DNA from 2 places in the Bacillus sp. 5w2 genome. Region 1 is predicted to be linked to the other one. Evidence: riboswitches for the same ligand, from Rfam matches in the RefSeq annotation. Region 1 holds a riboswitch; the other holds the start of a gene.
What was found. A riboswitch is a leader RNA that binds a small molecule or an ion and turns the genes downstream of it on or off. The one in region 1 is predicted to bind S-adenosylmethionine.

Region 1 (7,364 bases):
TAATACAGGTGTCCCATACCATTTATTCATAAACATTAATAATACTAGTAATAAAATTGGTAGCAATGCTGCTACATAAATAATGCTAAATTCTTTTATTTTACTCTTAAATGATGACATCTTAAAAGCAAAGATAATACCCACAATAGTAATCATTAAAACAATCGGGTACCCAATCAATTGTACATTCGTTAATGTAAATTCATGATTCGGACTTTCAAATAAAATATTTGTAAGTAACCAATATCCACCTATCCCAATTATCATTCCTAAAATAGTCTTTATACTCCCGCCTTTATCCTTCTCCATCTCTTTCGCTAATTCTTCCGCATACTCTTTTGGTGAATCACCAAATATATCACTTACCGTCTTTCCTTCTTGCTCTCCTTCTATTAAATGAAGCTCTGCATCTTCTATAAAGGCATCCACATCTTCTTCTTTCATTCCCTTTGTTATTAAATACACTTTCGTATCAATTAAAAACTTTTCCCCTTCTTTAGAAATCTTCATAATAATCCCTCCCTTATTAAACAGTTTCTCTTCTATTCGTCTTCATCATAATTTCAAGGAAAATTAAAATAAATAAACTTCCATATAAACATATAATTTGAAATAACATTGGCACGAGATCTTCAGATGTAAATGTTTTAAACACTAACATAATAGAAAGTGGAATAATTAAATATAAGTTTTTAAACCATCCTTCAACATACATATTTATCGCTACTGTGATAATAAAAATACCTCCAGCTAATATATAACTTTGCATTTCGGTGAATGTGAGCATTTTTGTAGGATATATCACATCTAATATACTAACAGCTCCTATTAAAAACATTGGCGCAATCATGACTAAAGACCACATAGAAAACCATGTTTTTGTAAATCTTGTTACGAAGGTCATTTTCCGAAGTAGAAAATTAGGACCCATTACAGCTACGATCAATGTAAAACTATAGCCAATGCACTGAATAAGTGAAATTTGTAAAACTCCGTTATTCACTATTAAGATGGAAGCAATAATCCAAAACGACACGATATTCATTACCGTAAATCCAATTTGCTTCCACGTTTCCTGTCTATCCCTTTCCATTACTTTTACAAGTTCATTTGCATATTCTTTCGGTGAGCTTCCGAAAATTTCTTCTACGCTTTTCCCATCACTCTCACCTTCTATTAAATGAAGTTCTGCGTCTTCGATAAAGCTTTCGATGTCACTTTCTTTCACACTCTTTGCCGCTAAAAATAATCTCATATCTAATAAAAACTTTCGTGCTTCACTGGATAGCATTATTTTTCTCTCCCCTTCCCCTCAAGTAGACGCTCTACACTACTTTGCATCGCTTCCCAGCGATCCATAAATTCATTAAGTGCTTCCTCGCCTTTTTCTGTTAATGTATAGTATTTTCGCTTTGGTCCAGATGGAGATTCCTTCATTACACTTGTTATTAATCCTTCCTTTTGCATTCGTATTAATAACGGATAAATACTTCCTTCACTTGCCATGGTAAAGCCATACTTCGCTAGCTTTTCACTCATTTCATAACCGTATATTTCACCTTCAGAAATAATAGCAAGTAAGCATCCTTCTAAAATCCCTTTCAGCATTTGACTTGTCGACATAACTCAAATCCTCCCACTATCTTGTTTTACAAGATAGACAAGCGTAAGTATCTTGCTTTACAAAATAGTATAGCAAGGACTATTTTGTAAAGCAAGATAGCTAGCGATATTTTTCCAAATCTTTGCAGGATTTTTATTATCCACTCTCTAAATAGAGCAATATGAGAACTTTATTACGAAAGGATGTTTTTCACCATGGTTACGAATCGAGTTGTTTTTTTAACAGGTGCTGCAAGTGGTATTGGTTATGAAATGGGAAACGCTTTTGCAAAAGAAGGTGCAAAAGTTGTTATTACCGATCGTCTTGAAGAACGTGCAATAGAAGCTGCTAACCAATTACAAAAAGAAGGCTATCAAGCTATCGGTTTAAAATGTGATGTTACATCTGAAGAAGTAGTTACAGCTGCAATTTCTCAAACAATTAATCATTTCGGTTCATTAGATATATTAATTAACAACGCAGGAATGCAACACGTGTCACCAATTGAAGATTTTCCAACCGAAAAGTTCGAACTACTTATTAAAATTATGCAAATCGCCCCTTTTATCGCAATTAAGCATGCTTTCCCGATTATGAAAAAGCAAAAATATGGTCGTATTATTAATGTAGCTTCCATTAATGGCCTCGTTGGATTCGCTGGAAAAGCTGCCTACAATAGCGCGAAACATGGCGTAATTGGATTAACAAAAGTTGCCGCTTTAGAAGGCGCTACTCACGGTATTACTGTAAATGCTCTTTGTCCTGGTTACGTCGATACCCCTCTTGTGCGTAATCAACTACAAGATTTAGCTACTACACGAAATGTACCACTTGAAAATGTTTTAGAAGATGTCATTTATCCACTTGTACCACAAAAACGCTTATTACAAGTACAAGAAATCGCGGATTATGCTATGTTTTTAGCAAGTGAAAAAGCTAAAGGGATAACTGGACAAGCTGTCGTTATCGATGGTGGTTATACTGCTCAATAAAGTGAAACTTTATTGAGTGGGGGTTTTCTTTATCCCCCACCTAACTTCTTTGCTTTCACTGAAGTTTAAGGTGGGGTCTTACTGCCCATTAATGCGGGATAAAAAATAAGGTTTGCTCACGAAGAGCAAACCTTATTTTTTATCCCGAGGATCGTCATACTGTAGTAATTCCCGCGGCAACTTTTCTATTGCAACAATTACCCCATCTAATTTACTTTCAATTCGATGGAGTAAATATAATGTTACAACAATGGGAAACCCTACATTACCTATCATTTTGATCCACTCTTCCATCTTTTTCGCCTCCTTTCATTATATAAATAAGAGAAAAGAACATATTTAGGCATAAAAAAACAAGCTATTATGTATTAGCTTGTTTTTTCAAACAATGATGCAATTTCTCGCTTATAATCCCCACGTATAATTCCTTTTTCAGTAATAATACCTGTAATTAATTCATTCGGTGTTACGTCAAATGCAGGATTATAAACATCAGTTCCAATTGGCGCCACTTGTTTCCCCAAAATTTTCGTAACTTCTGTTTCATCTCTTTCTTCAATAACAATTTCTGTACCTGTTTGTTTCGTAATATCAAACGTAGATAACGGAGCTGCAACGTAGAACGGGATATCGAAATACTTTGCTAATATCGCTAAATTCATTGTTCCGATTTTATTTGCTGTATCTCCATTTGCAACAATTCGGTCCGCTCCTACAATAATCGCGTTTATTTCTTTCGTTTGAATAGCATGCGCTGCCGTATTATCTGTAATAAGTGTTACATCAATAGCTGCCTGTTTTAATTCCCAGGTCGTTAAACGTCCGCCTTGTAAAACAGGTCTCGTTTCACACGCATACGCATGTAAATGTACACCTTTTTCTTTCCCAATATAAAACGGTGCTAATGCAGTACCATATCTAGCAGTTGCAATACTGCCAGCGTTACAAATTGTTAAAATATTATTCCCGTCTTTAAAGCATGTTAATGCATGTTCTCCAATACTCCGGCATACCGCTTCATCTTCTTGCTGAATGAGAAGCGCTTCTTCTTCTAATATTTTTTGTGCTTCTTTTATTGTAGTAATATCTTGAATAGATTCTCTCATACGATCGATTGCCCAAAATAAATTGACTGCTGTCGGACGTGATGTTCCTAAATAATTACAATCTCTATTAAACTTCTTTTGAAATTCTTCCATATGTACAGTGTTATATTTTTTGGATGCAAGCGCCAAGCCAAATGCAGCTACAATTCCAATTGCAGGTGCTCCTCGCACTTCTAACATGACAATACTCTTCCATACCTCTTCAATCGTCGTTAATGTGTTATATTCTGTGCTATGCGGCAACTTTGTTTGATTTAATACTGCAATAGCATCCCCTTTCCAACTGACAGACCTCGGAATAGTAACAATTGTACTCATGCTTTTATCCCTCCAGAAACCGTCTGTTGAAATAATGTTCGGAACAGTTGAATATCAGCACTCTTAGATTCATATTTTATTAGTTCTTTACCTAAGGATAGCGCTTGTTTCTTAGCTTGAATTCTCGCTTCTTTATTTGCTATTTCATCTAAATCAGCTACATGTGCTAAGCCAATTGTTCTACGGATAAGCTCACATCCGGCAAATCCGACAGCATCCGTAAAAATATTTTGCAAAATAATTGGTAGCCATTGCTTTTCTTTCGTATATGCCTCTACACCTTCTCCAATCCATAACCTCGTAAAAGTTTCTACAAAATAACTCCACGTCTTCTCTATATGGAAAAATAGCAAATTTCTCTGTTCTTCTTCTCTAGATAGAGCATTTAATAATAGATTTGCAATAAATTGACCAAGATCAAATCCAAATGGGCCATATGTTGCAAATTCCGGATCAATCACTTTCGTTTCAGAAGGTGATGAAAAAATACTACCAGTATGTAAATCACCGTGAATAAGCGCTTCTTTTCTCGTTAAAAATTTATATTTATATTGCGCGACTTTTAACTTTAAAGTTTTGTCACTCCACAATTCATCAACCGCTAGTTGTAACTCCGGCTCATAATCATTCGTATCGTAATGACCGAACGGATCTGTAAACACTAAATCTTCTGTAATCTTACAAAGGTCTGGGTTTACAAATGTACCTTCTAGTACCCTTTTCTCTTCTGACTGCAAACCGAAATCTGAGGTGTAAAATAAAACATGTGCTAGAAAACGACCGATATGCTGAGATAAAAGTGGGTACTCTTCTCCGCCTATCAATCCCCTTCTTGTAATTGTTAACCTTGATAAGTCTTCTATGACTGTTACCGCTAACTCTTCATCATGACTGTACACTACCGGAACATAATCTGGTACATACTTCGCAAAGATTTGCAGTGCCTTGCTTTCAATCGTTGCTCTTTTTATAGACAATGGCCAGCTCTCACCAACTACTTTCGCATATGGCAATGCTTGTTTTAATATAATAGACTTCTCTCCATTATCTAATTTGAACACGTAATTTAAATTTCCATCTCCAATTTCATGACAAACTACATTTGCTTTCTTTTCAAAATAACCGTGTTCTTTTGCATATTGTATAGCTGTTTTTTCAGTTAATGAATAATATCCCATCGTCTTCTCCCCCTTTTAAATTCAGAGGTTTTTCTAACACAGAAAAACCTCTTTCCACTAAGAAAGAGGTTTGAAGTTTATCTTCTCCCCTCTTATCTGCCAGAAAGTAAACTTTCTGCTGGAATTAGCACCGTGCCTTTTGGCGTAAATAAACGCCCCATTTCACAATGGTATTACGGTCGGTTGCTGGGCTTCATCGGGCCAAATCCCTCCACCTGCTCTTGATAAGAGTTGTATAATTTTTTAAATTTTTAACTTTATGTTGAAGACTATACCAAGAATAAAAATCACTTGTCAACATTTTATTTGTATAATTCTGGACGACGATCTGCAAAAACCGGAATTCCTTTGCGTACTTCTTTAATTTTCTCGAATGTAAGCTCTCCAAATAAAATTGATTCTTCTTCATTCGCTTCCACAACAACTTCGCCCCAAGGATCGACAATTAAAGAATGACCGGCAAACTCATTATTCGGATCCTTTCCTGCCCTATTACATGCAACAACATAACACTGATTTTCGACTGCTCTTGCTTGCAATAACAAACGCCAATGTGCTAAACGAACTAATGGCCATTCTGCTACAACAAATAAAACCTTTGCACCTTTAGCAGTATGAACACGCATCCACTCTGGGAAACGAATGTCATAACAAATTGTGCCGGCGCACTCAACATCATCTAGCTTAAATTCACCTGTACTATTTCCAGCGATTAAATATTTATGTTCATCCATAAGCTGAAATAAATGAACTTTACTATATTCATTGACTAGTTCTCCTTCCTTGTTTACTACATACATTGTATTTGTAACACCTTGCTCTGCTTGCTTCGCTATAGACCCACCGACAATATGTACACCATATTGCTTCGACCATTCTTTCAGCTTTTCTTTCGTTTGCAATCCATCCCTATCTGCAATTTCAGAAAGTCTTGTTAAATCATATCCTGTTGTCCATAGTTCTGGTAAGACGATAACATCTGGTCTTTCCTTCATCGCTTCGCTTATTTTACTTTTAGCGTTCTCAATATTTTTTTCTACATCTCCAAAGACAATATCCATTTGAATACATGCGACTTTCATTTTGTCAGCCCCATTCATAATTTTTTCTTTACAAAATACTGGAAAGATTATATCATTTGTCACTAGAATTGTAACAACTTTCAAAAGAGGTGGAAAGTATGAAATTATTTCAACCTTCTGAGATAGTAACATCATTGCCAACACAATTTTTCGCTTCACTTGTTGCAAAAGTTAACAAAGTCGTTGCAGCTGGTCACGATGTTATTAATCTAGGTCAAGGTAATCCAGATCAACCAACACCGCAGCATATCGTAAAAGCTTTACAAAATGCTGCTGAAAAGACCGTTCATCATAAATATCCACCATTTCGCGGACACGAAAGCTTAAAAGAAGCCGTGGCAACATTCTATCAACGTGAATATGATGTAGTAGTAAATCCAAAAACAGAAGTTGCTATTTTGTTTGGCGGAAAGGCTGGATTAGTAGAGTTACCAGTTTGTTTTACAAACCCTGGTGATACTATTCTTGTTCCAGATCCAGGCTATCCAGATTATTTATCAGGAGTTGCTTTAGCAAAAGCACAATTTGAAACAATGCCGCTTATTGCAGAAAATAATTTTTTACCAGATTATACAAAAATTGATAACTCTATTGCCGAGCGTGCGAAATTAATGTTTTTAAACTATCCAAATAATCCTACCGGTGCTACTGCATCAAAAGATTTCTTTGATGAGACCATTCATTTTGCAAATAAACATAATATATTAGTTGTTCACGATTTTGCTTACGGTGCTATTGGGTTTGATGGTCAAAAGCCCGTTAGTTTCTTACAAGCAGACGGTGCCAAAGATACAGGAATTGAAATTTACACTTTATCGAAAACTTTCAATATGGCTGGATGGCGTATTGCTTTTGCCGTAGGGAATGAAAGTGTCATTGAAACAATTAACTTATTACAAGATCATATGTATGTTAGTATTTTTGGTGCAGTTCAAGATGCTGCCCGTGAAGCACTTTTAAGTTCACAATCTTGCGTCGTAGATCTTGTAAATAGTTACGAATCTCGCAGAAATGCTCTTATTTCAGCTTGTCACTCAATTGGTTGGAATGTAGACATTCCAACAGGATCATTCTTTGCATGGCTT
Region 2 (11,816 bases), on a different contig from region 1:
AGCAACAGTTACGATATATTTTCCATCATGAATTAGCTCACATCAAGCGAAGAGATGTTGGTGTGAACTGGCTTATGCATGGCTTACTCATTTTAAATTGGTTTAATCCAATTCTTTGGTATGCCTACTCATGTATGCGGGAAGATCAAGAACTAGCATGTGACGCATTAGCTCTTACATGTATAGATTCAGAGGAACAAATTGCGTATGGACATACTATTATTAGTCTTTTGGAACATTATTCAAGTTATTATCAAGTACCAAGTTTGGCAAATTTCAGTAAAAACAAAAGGATGTTAAAAAGGAGAATTCTAATGATTAAAAAATTCCAAAAAAAATCGTATCGTTGGTCTGCGCTAGGAGCTGTGGCAGTTATTGCTGTATCATCTGTATCCTTATTAAATGCCCGTGCTGATATGCCAACTAATCCTGAGAAACAACAAATAGAAGTGAAAAATAATAGGAAAGAATTAAAAACACAAACCGATATTTCTATACAACAAATTGTAGAAAAAATGATTGGCACAAAAGAACAGGCAGAAGCAGAATTTATTGTTTCAGAAGGGGAGTATAATACTTTACTTACAGAACTTGGAGTGGCACGAAATCTGTTTACGAAAGAGGAATTTGAGCGATTTATTGAATTAGAAACAGACGCATATACTTTGGGTAAAAAAGTAAAGTTAGTAGGAAACCCTGAAAAGTTAAACGCAGAAGAACAAAAAAAATATGAGAAAAATGTTGAAGAAATTGGACCATTTAGTCAGAAAATTTATTCGCATTTTAGATTATCTAAAAAGGAAGCACAGAAATATCTTGATTTTCCAATTAAGACACCAACTTATGTAGTAAAAGGGTATAAACTAACTGGAGAAGATGTTCAAACCCCGATGACTACGGAAAAGATATATCCGGATATTGTTTCTCAATATCAAAATGAAGATTCTGTGTATGTTGTGCATCAATCAGCCGTTCGTGATCAAGGGAAAAATTCGTTGAATGAGGGAGTGGAAAATAATGGAAAGATAACAAATTATGAATTAGAAGGTACAAAAATAAGTTTAACTGAAAGTCCCGAAAACAATACAAAATATAACATGAAAGTAATGAAAATGATTGTTCCTGCAAAAGGAAAGAATAGCGCTTATCAAGTCCTAATTCTTACAGATAGTTTAAGTAAAGAAGAGTTAGAAAAAATTATGCTGTCCTTTTTAAAATAAAAATAGAGTCTCAGGATTTCGTGCCTGAGGCTCTATTTTTTTAAAATAAACGAAACCATTAAGTGAGAAGAGAAATTGGTATAGTCTATATAATGAGAAAGTAAGATGAAATGTACTTTTGTTAGCTTGATCGAGGTGGAGAAAGATTATATGAAAAATAACAATTAAAGATCTGATAACAGGTCCGTTTTTGTCGTCGTTTTGGCATATAATCAATTATGTTGTTTCCCACGCATTAATATGAGCCAAGATGAAAGAAATAGGGAAACACCCTAAATTTTTTATTTCTATAATAAAATAAGATTATTGAGTCGAATGTGACAATAATAATTAGAAGTAACAAGTGTATAAGTGCATCAGTTTTTCCGTTTAATAAAGACTTTATAAAGAAATCCCATTCTGTTTCATAGGGAGGCTCTGCCCAATTTCGTTGCATTCCTAACACCATTCCATTTATAAAATGGACAATGCTTAATAGAATTCTTCCAACAAATAAGGCAGCTGCTTTTATATTCCACTTCTTTATCAGGGTTATATAAAGAAGTGGAAATAATATAAGTACCCAAAAAACGATAATAAAAACTGTATTCATCAGTTTCTACTCCTTATGTTGATAATAAAGTTATTATCCCGCTAATTGTAGGCTGACTAAAGTTTCACTTTATCTCTCCGTCTCAAAAAACTCAATCCATTCTCCATCAGGACCAGCGAAGAATATGTAACGTGTTCCATCTGGTAATGTTTCAATTTCTTCTCCTAGTAGAAAGGTTACGCCGTGTTTCTGAATTCTTTCAATTTCATCTTCTAATGAATCTACTTTAAAGCAAATGTGATGTACTTTTCCTTCTGCCGGAAGGGAAGAGTTGTAGCCTTCAATTAATTCGAGTATCGTCTCTTTTGATTCTTCTACACCTAAAAAAGCGAGTTTTAAGTCTGGGTTCGGGTGTCCCATACGTTTAATGAGCTGTAAGCCGACTACTTCTTCATAAAAAGCGATAGATGTTTCTAAGTTTGCGACCATAAGTCCAACGTGTTCGATTCTTCTAACTGGCATGTAGATTCCTTCTTTCTGAAAATTATATACAATATATTATTGAAAATTAAGAAAATAAGCAAGATAAAAACCTTACAAATTTTAGCGTGTTATATGGTATAGTGAGAAAGTATGTTTGGGGAGAAGGAAGGAGATTATACGATGAATACACCTACTCAAACTCCTTCATTATCGGCAACGATGAAAGAGTGGCATTATGCATTAGCGTATGAAATTAAACATTGGAAAACGATAGGTGGTAGTAAAATTTCTATCATGAACGGTCGTTTTTTATATACAGATTATGAAAGTACAGTATACGTATTTCAGCTCATTTCGGAAGTAAGCTTACCTGAAGGTTCACCAATTCGAATTGAGTTTGATGGTGAGGAAGCGACAGGGGAAGTATTATCTGTACATGGATTAGAAATAGAACTGAAATTAAATGATTATATACAAGGTGAAATACGAGAAGCTGTTTTATACAGTGAACCGTGGCAATTGTTAGAGCAACTACAAGAGCGACTAAAAGAAGCTCATAAAGATAAGCTGAAACGTAATCGTATAAAGCGTCTTGTTGATGGGACGAGCAGTCCGAAACATATTGAGAAGATGAAAAATCCGAAAAATGAATTGGCGTATCGTTCGTTTTACAATCCGACAACGTACGTGTGGGGACCGCCTGGAACAGGGAAGTCTTACAATTTATCACGTATTATTTCGGCTCATTATCAAAAAGGAAAGTCGGTACTTGTGTTAGCTCATAGTAATGCAGCAGTGGACGTATTAATGAGTGAAGTAACGAAGCAAATTGAGAAGAAAAAGAAATGGACACCTGGCGAAATTGTTCGTTACGGTTATAGTCAACATGAACATATACGAAATCATGAAACATTACTTACGTCGAAGTTAGTTGAAACGACGAACGGATCATGGGGTGAGGAAAGACTTTATTTAGAGGAAACACGCCAAGATCTTCGTGAAAAGATTTTATCATATAAAGCGACTTCTGCTGATAAGAAGCGTATACAAGAGATTGAAAGTGATCTTCGAAAGCAAAAAGCGAAAATTAAAGAAGTAGAAAAAGAATACATTGAAAATGCGAAAGTAATCGGCGCAACTTTATCGAAATGTGCCATTGATTCACTTATTTATGAGCGTACATTTGATTTAGTTGTCGTAGATGAAGTAAGTATGGCCTATGTTCCGCAAATTGCATTAGCAGCTTCACTTGGAAAACGCATCGTCGTTTGTGGTGACTTTTTACAGTTACCTCCGATTGCGATGGCAAACCATGAACTCGTTCGAAAATGGCTCGGCGAAGATATGTTTTATCATGCTGGGATTGTTGATACTGTAAATAAATCAGAGGCACATCCAAACCTCTTTATGCTGCAGGAACAAAGACGTATGCATGCGGATATATCGAAGTTTACAAACTCATTTATTTATAAAAATAGAGTATACGATCATCCGTCTGTTTCAGAACGTAAAGAACTTGCGCGATTGCAACCGTTCGCAAATGAGGCAAGTGTTTTATTTGATACGAGCTTAATGGGAGCATTTTCTTTAAAAGACGCTGCTTCTGGTTCTCGTTTTAATATTATGTCTGGTTTAGTAGCGATGCAAATGATGTTAATCGGGCTGTTAGATGGTGTTCAATCGATTGGTGTTGTTACACCTTACAGGGCACAATCCCGCTTTTTATCAACGTGTATGAGAGAAATGTTGCAGAGAACGAAATATCAAAACATACCAGTTTTAGCGGCGACGGTTCATAAGTTTCAAGGGTCTGAAAGAGATATGATGATTTTTGATACGGTTGATAGTTATCCGCAAGAACGACCTGGCGTGTTATTCTTTGACCATAAAAACCATCGCCTCGTCAACGTTGCAGTAACGAGAGCGAGAGGGAAGTTCATTCAATTATCAGATTGCCATTATATGCGTAAAAACTTATCGAGAAAACAAGCGTTATCACAATTAACAGCTCATATAGAACGACACGGAGATGTGTATGATCGTACGACATCAAGACAATTGTGGGAACGGAAAATTTCGAAACGTTTACGTTGGTTTATGGAAATGAATCTTGAAGAGCCGAAAGGACTATTGAAAGATATTTTAGCCGCAAAACGAAAAATTATTATTTCACTTCCAAGCACAAAACAAGTGGATAAGCGAGTATGGCAAGCGTTAATGCGTACAAATGCGCAAATAACAGTGTATAGTGATGGACCAGTTCCATTAAAAAATGTAAAGTTACAAAGGCAAAATAAAGCATTCCCGTTTATCGTAATCGATGATGAAATCTTTTGGGCAGGCGCACCGCTCACATCACAAATGATATTTGAAGGTAGTACGGAATTTCCATACGTATGTGCAAGATTACAAGCACCAGAAACAATCGGTGTATTAAAAGGATTTTTAGATATTCGGTAAATTCGGATAGGAATTCCTTGACTTTTATTTGGAATGAACTTAGAATGAAAATAATTTAATATAATTTTATGAAAATTCTTATCACGAGAGGTGGAGGGACTGGCCCTATGATACCTCGGCAGCGGATTCGTTATGAATACTGTGCCAATTCCAGCAAGGTAACTTGAAAGATAAGAAAGAAGCTCATTTTGACTGTATATACAGAAGCCTCTTTCTATCTTTTAGAAAGAGGCTTTTTTACGTGAAAATAAAAGGAGGAAGAAAAATGGGAGCGACAGGAGTAACGTCACAAAGAAAAACAATTGAAGAGAGTATAGAAAGAAATAAGGAAAAGTACATAGAAACAAGTCACGATATTCATGCGAATCCGGAGATTGGTAATCAAGAGTTTTATGCATCAAGAACGTTGAGTTTATTGCTAGGGAGTGCAGGATTCCAGTTGCAGCACAATATTGCTGGACATGAAACAGGTTTTATCGCGCGAAAAAGTTCAGGGAAACAAGGACCAGTCATCGCATTTTTAGCTGAGTATGATGCTTTACCAGGACTTGGTCATGCGTGTGGTCACAATTTAATCGGAACAATTAGTGTTGCGGCAGCAATCGCATTATCAGAGACGCTTGAAGAAATTGGCGGGGAAGTTGTCGTGTTTGGTACTCCAGCTGAAGAAGGAGGACCAAATGGTAGTGCAAAAGCGAGTTATGTAAAGGCAGGTCTATTCAAAAACATTGATGCGGCGCTTATGATTCATCCGAGCGGAAAGACAGCGACAACGAGTCCTTCACTAGCAGTCGATCCACTTGATTTTCATTTTTACGGAAAAACAGCTCATGCCGCAGCTTCACCAGAAGAAGGAATTAACGCATTAGATGCGATCATCCAGCTGTACAACAGTATTAACGCACTTCGCCAACAACTTCCGTCAGATGTGAAAATTCATGGCGTGATTACTGAGGGCGGAAAAGCGCCGAATATTATTCCAGACTACGCAGCAGCAAGGTTCTTCATCCGTGCAGCAACGAGAAAAAGATGTGCAGAAGTAACAGAAAAAGTAAGAAATATCGCACAGGGAGCAGCATTAGCAACAGGCACAAAAGTAAAAATTCATCAATTCCAAAATGAAATCGATGAACTACTCGTAACAAAAACATTTAATGACGTTGTAGCTGAAGAACTAGAATTACAAGGTGAAGATGTAAACCGTAAAGAAAGATTTGGCATTGGTTCAACAGACGCAGGGAACGTAAGTCAAGTCGTACCGACCATTCACCCGTACATCAAAATCGGCCCAGACGACTTAATTGCACATACGAATGAATTTAGAGAAGCAGCACGTTCAGAACTAGGAGACAAAGCATTAATTACATCCGCAAAAGCATTAGCGAATACAGCGTATCGATTAATTACAGAAGAAGGGTTGTTAGAGAAGGTGAAGGAGGAGTTTAGAGAAGCGCAGAGGAATCAGGGGTAGGTGATTAAAAGGAGTGGATGATCCACTCCTTTTTCTTTTTTGGGAAAGCTGGTGCCTGTCAATTTAAATAAAGTGTTCATTTTCACATTGAGATGTCAATTCTCTTATTCCTTTATCAGAACGACAATTTCTCCTCAAACTCACTTTTTAAAACAATTAAAGGAGATGATAATCCGAATCGCATTAAAGAGTCTAAAAATGTAGCGAGAGAATCCATCGAATCGCTCATGACCTTCATCATATAATTAAACTCCCCGCTAATTCGATATAAATCTATTACTTCAGGAGCGGCATTACAATATTGGATAAAATCAGAGCATTGGCTCGTTTTAAACATGATGAATGCTTGAATGTTCTTATTAATTTTAGAAGGCTCAAATTTCGTTCGGTAAGCCGCTATAACACCTTGATCCTCAAGTTTATTAATACGCTCTTTTACAGCAGGCTGCGTCATGGATATGATCCGTCCTATTTCTGAAACGGAAATTCTCGCATTTTCATATAACAAGTTCATAATTTTATGATCGATTTCATCCAGTTTTACTGCGTTTTGCATTGTGTAGCCTCCTTGTTATATTTTCTAAAGTAAATTGCAAATTATAACTATAATATCATAAGTAAACGAACTAAATTACCTATAAATCTATATTTAAAATGATTGGTTTTTGCATGAAAATATAAGTATAGAATTTATCTCACATTAACTGCCCGTAAACGCCCGATTGGTGAGGGCTGATTAAAGTTTCACTTTATTAAACGGAAATTTAGGAAGGATGGAAAAAATGAAGAATCTTGATGGGAAAGTAGCGTTAGTAACAGGAGCGAGTCGCGGCATTGGCCGTGCGATTGCGATGAGATTAGCAAACGACGGTGCATTAGTTGCGATTCACTACGGCCGAAATAAAGCAGCTGCAGATGAAACAATTAGTGAGATTGAATCTAATGGAGGAAAGGCATTCTTAATTGAAGCGGATTTCAATTCAATTGATGGTGTCAAAAAGATAGTAGAACAATTGAAGAATGAATTACAAATAAGAGTTGGTACATCAGAGATTGATATTTTAGTAAACAATGCAGGGATAGGTACACAAGGAACAATTGAAAATACGACAGAAGAAGTTTTTGATGAAATTATGTCTGTAAATATGAAAGCACCGTTCTTCTTAATTCAGCAAACATTACCGTTATTACGAGCGGAGGGGCGAGTTATTAACATTTCATCAGCTGAAGTAAGACTTGGTTTTACAGGGTCCATTGCATACGGTTTAAGTAAAGGTGCACTAAATACGATGACACTTCCTCTAGCTAAACATCTTGGAGAAAGAGGTATAACAGTGAATACAATTATGCCTGGATATACGAAGACAGATATAAATGCGAAATTGCTAGATAATCCGGAAATACGAAATTTTGCTACGAATTCATCTGTGTTCGGACGAATAGGGCAAGTTGAAGATATTGCAGATGTAGTAGCATTCCTTGCTTCTTCTGATAGCCGCTGGGTAACAGGGCAAATTTTAGATGTTTCTGGAGGATTTTGTTTATAGGGGCACTACGCCATACCCATCAAGCTAATCAAGTAAATTACTAGTTATGAAACGATCCTTGTTTCATAGCTAGTAATTTATAGAAAGGTAGGCATGCTAAAGAAGCCTATTAAAACGTGATTTTTTCGCTAGACAACTTGAATAAGGGGGCTATTTTTAATTATTCGTAATCTAACATAGTCAAATTTTATTTTACAGTAACAATAAAACAAAATTATTGACCGCGTGGTACAAAAAGGGTATTTTATTCATGTTATCTTTAAAATGAGAGGAGGATACGGGTGAATAAACGCGGCAGACCTCGAGAGTTTGATTATTCCTCAATTGTAGATGTTGCAATGAAAACATTTTGGTTAAGAGGATATGAAGGGTGTTCTACACAAGATTTATGCAGTGATACAGGACTTGGAAAAGGAAGTTTGTACAATACTTTCGGTAGTAAACATGAACTGTATAAACAAGTATTAGAACGCTACCATGAAATTGGGATTAAGGAACAAAGGAAATTGTTACATACTCCAATTCCAGTTAAAGAACGATTAAGTAATTTTTTTGAATGGGCATTGAAAGAAGACTTTCAGAATGTTGATCAAAAAGGATGTTTATTGATTAATGCCAGTATAGAACGTGCTAAAAACGATTTAATGGTACAAGAAATTTTCTCGAAGCATGTTGAACTTCTTAAACAAGCTATTGTAACAGTGATGGAGGAAGGATTGCAAACAGGTGAAATTTCAAAGAAGCAATCAGCTGAGGAATTAGCTAGTCTGCTTTTAAGCAGTTATTACGGATTCCGTGTTCTTAATGTATCGATGCAAAATCGGGTGTTGTCTGAACAAGTTATCAAAGGAACAATAGAGTCTATTTGTGGCGCTTAGTGCGCTCTTTTTTCGCACTATTTTTGTACCAATCATTACAATAATGAATAAGGAGTGTTTTTATGCCATCGATTATTTATTTATTAGCTTTAGCAATCTTTTGTATGACTACATCAGAATTTATGGTTGCAGGTATGATGAATGAACTTGCTCTTGCATTCCAGGTTTCTGTATCATCTATTGGGTATTTAATTTCAGCTTATGCAGGAGCAATGGTAATAGGAGGCCCCATTTTAACTGCAATCCTCTTACGAATGCGCAGCAAACAAGCATTATTGTTTTTAATGTTCGTATTTTTAATTGGTCAATCGCTCGGAGCTATTGCTTGGAACTATGATATTATGATGATTTCACGTATTATAACTGGTATTGCTTCAGCTTCAGCTTTTGGAGTTGCGATTTCCTTTTCTGCGACATTGGTTCACTCTGATTCAAGGGGAAAAGCTGCATCAATTGTACTTGCAGGTTTAATGTTCGCAACTGTATTAGGTTTACCTATAACAACCGTTATTTCCCAATCTTTTGGCTGGCGTATTAGTTTTGGGGCTGTTTCTGTTCTTGTGCTAGTATCAGGGCTTATGATTCAACGGTTGTTACCATCATCTTCAAATAAAGAGCAATTAAATTGGAAAGACGAACTTCTGCGATTTAAGAATATTCATCTTTGGGCAGCGTACGTAACAAGTATGTTCATTATTGGTGGTACGTTTGCAGCATTTAGTTATTTCACTCCGATCTTTACAAATGTCACAGGCTTTTCAAGTGCAAGTATTCCATATTTACTTGCTCTCTATGGTAGTGCGACGGTAATTGGGAATATAATAATTGGCAAGTTCGCTGATAAATTTACAACGAAAATACTTATGGGTGGATTAATTATATTAATCATAGCGTTGTCTTTATTTGCTTTAAGTGCAGAGAATAAATACATTGCAGTTATTTCTACGATTTTTATTGGTTTAACTGGTGTAGCATTGAATCCAGCTATGGTTGCGAGGGTGATGAAAACAGCTAGTAATGGAATAATGATAAATACCGTTCATAGTTCTTTTATTACGCTAGGTATTGTTATTGGTTCGTCACTTGGTGGTCTTGGGATCAGTAAAGGATATGGTTTTGTATCTCCGCTATGGATTGGAGCTTGTTTAGCTATCCTTGGGGTAATTTCGTTATTCCCATATTTACATAAAGGAAAGGTAGATTAAGATGTTTAAAATTTCTTTATATGGGGGAGCAACACATTACTAGCTTGGTAGTACCACACATCCATCAACTTAAAGGACTATTTTTGAACTTGATTTTTATGAAATATGCACCCGGAAATTTATAGTAATAATTCTAATGTTACCTCTCTAGTTAGTAGGATATTTTTTCTTAATATATGCATACTAAACATACTATAAAAAGTACATAGAAAGTGAGAGAATCATGGCTAAATTTTTGAGGCGTTTAAAATATAGAGATAATCCTAAGTCATTTCCAATACTAGACAATACTCATTTTCAGGAAAAAAATATTGAAGATGCCCTCTTAGACGCTGATTTAACCAAAAACATAGCTGATATTCAGAATATATTTCGTCAAGCGCCTGATTTAGTAATTCGGCGGTTTCAAATAACAGTAGATGGATTAGAAGCAGCTTTAGTATATTTGTCTGGATTAACAGATAAAGAATTGATTCAGAATCATGTCCTAAGTCCTTTGATGAATAGTGATTTTGATACCAATACAGAACTTCCAATTCCATTAGGACAAATTAAAATTATTAATACATTGAGTCAGATTGAAAATGCTATTTATGGGGGAGATAGTGTTTTATTAATCCACAGTCGAACAACAGCACATCAATTGGATACAAAAGGATGGCCACAAAGAAGTGTTGAAGATGCACATAACGAAATAGCTCTAAAGGGTACACATCAAGCATTCATAGAAACTGGAAGTCAAAATATCGCAATGATTCGAAGATATATTCCTCATCGTGAATTAGCGATAAAAGAAATAGTAATTGGTGTACGAAGCAAAACCAAAATTTCTATTTTATATTTGAAAGATGTAGCTTCTGAAGATGTGCTGAAGGAATTAGAAACACGAATTCAAAATATTACAATCGACGCTGTGACTAGTAATGGCGAACTTATAGAATTCATTGAAGATCACCCTTACTCGCCGTTTCCGCAATTTATATTAACTGAAAGACCTGATTTGGCTGTATCTCACATTTTACAGGGCAGATTTGTAACTGTAATGGATCATTCACCTAATGTATTAATTACTCCAACAAATTTTATTTCCTTTTTTCAAGGAGTTGATGATTACGGTACAAGGTGGTTAGTTGCTTCGTCTATTCGGTTGCTTCGTTTTATCGCCTTTATGGTTGCTTTATTTCTGCCGGCGAGTTATGTTGCGTTTATTTCCTTTAATTTTGAAGTTATTCCTGTAGAGCTATATTTATCTATTGCTGAATCAAGAACGCGTGTACCCTTTTCTCCAGTTATGGAAGCATTACTTATGGAAATAACATTGGAAACGATGAGAGAAGGGGCTTTACGGATACCTACTCCGATTGGTCAGACAGTTGGAATTGTAGGTGGTATTGTCATTGGTCAGGCGGCTGTTCAGGCGGGAATTGTAAGCAATATTATGATTATTGTTGTCGCTGTTACCGCCATCTCTTCTTTTGTTATTCCTAACTATGATATGGGAGCGGCAGTAAGACTTTTACGTTTTCCAATGATGCTAGCAGCTGCCTTATTTGGAATTGTAGGACTTGTTATCGGGTGGATGACTTTAATTGGGCATCTAAGTAGTCTTAAATCGCTAGGTACTTCTTACGGAACACCATTAGCACCCTTTCGTTTTGCAGATATGAAAGATGCTTTTGTACGCTTTCCTTTATGGACAATAAGAAGGCGTCCTAAGGGGAATGGAACCATTCAATCTATTCGACAAGGAAAGAATCGTAATAAAAGGTGAAATTATGAAAAAGTATGCTTATAATGAAATCTCTCTTATGCAGTATATTGTTTTAATCAATGGAATGCAGGTGGCCACTGGCGTTTTATCGCTTCCCCGTGTGCTTGCAGAAAAAGCCGGAACAGATGGATGGATAGCTATATTGATTGGTTGGATATTCTCCACAATATCAGGTGTATTTATAGTCAAAACTGCTGCAAGATATCCCGAGGACACGATTTATGACATTCTTATACGATTGTTTGGAAA

Region 2: it holds a riboswitch for S-adenosylmethionine, as region 1 does, so the genes downstream of both, ACXY7N_RS17255 (M20 family metallopeptidase) here and mtnK (S-methyl-5-thioribose kinase) in region 1, are expected to answer to the same signal.

What each region holds. Positions count from the first base shown of each region.
Region 1 is NZ_JBTIWT010000003.1:349,606-356,969, forward strand. Features, by position in the region: gene ACXY7N_RS09165 (DUF1129 domain-containing protein) at 1-510, opposite strand, end outside; gene ACXY7N_RS09170 (DUF1129 domain-containing protein) at 527-1,291, opposite strand; gene ACXY7N_RS09175 (PadR family transcriptional regulator) at 1,291-1,623, opposite strand; gene ACXY7N_RS09180 (3-hydroxybutyrate dehydrogenase) at 1,819-2,595, shown strand; gene ACXY7N_RS09185 (YvrJ family protein) at 2,728-2,889, opposite strand; gene mtnA (S-methyl-5-thioribose-1-phosphate isomerase) at 2,964-4,019, opposite strand; gene mtnK (S-methyl-5-thioribose kinase) at 4,016-5,197, opposite strand; SAM riboswitch class I at 5,287-5,428, opposite strand; gene ACXY7N_RS09200 (carbon-nitrogen family hydrolase) at 5,500-6,363, opposite strand; gene ACXY7N_RS09205 (pyridoxal phosphate-dependent aminotransferase) at 6,378-7,364, shown strand, end outside.
Region 2 is NZ_JBTIWT010000010.1:35,346-47,161, reverse strand. Features, by position in the region: gene ACXY7N_RS17275 (M56 family metallopeptidase) at 1-1,220, shown strand, start outside; gene ACXY7N_RS17270 (hypothetical protein) at 1,456-1,812, opposite strand; gene ACXY7N_RS17265 (VOC family protein) at 1,882-2,274, opposite strand; gene ACXY7N_RS17260 (AAA domain-containing protein) at 2,386-4,695, shown strand; SAM riboswitch class I at 4,771-4,872, shown strand; gene ACXY7N_RS17255 (M20 family metallopeptidase) at 4,961-6,166, shown strand; gene ACXY7N_RS17250 (Lrp/AsnC family transcriptional regulator) at 6,282-6,722, opposite strand; gene ACXY7N_RS17245 (SDR family oxidoreductase) at 6,949-7,713, shown strand; gene ACXY7N_RS17240 (TetR/AcrR family transcriptional regulator) at 7,995-8,591, shown strand; gene ACXY7N_RS17235 (MFS transporter) at 8,654-9,796, shown strand; gene ACXY7N_RS17230 (spore germination protein) at 10,020-11,567, shown strand; gene ACXY7N_RS17225 (GerAB/ArcD/ProY family transporter) at 11,572-11,816, shown strand, end outside.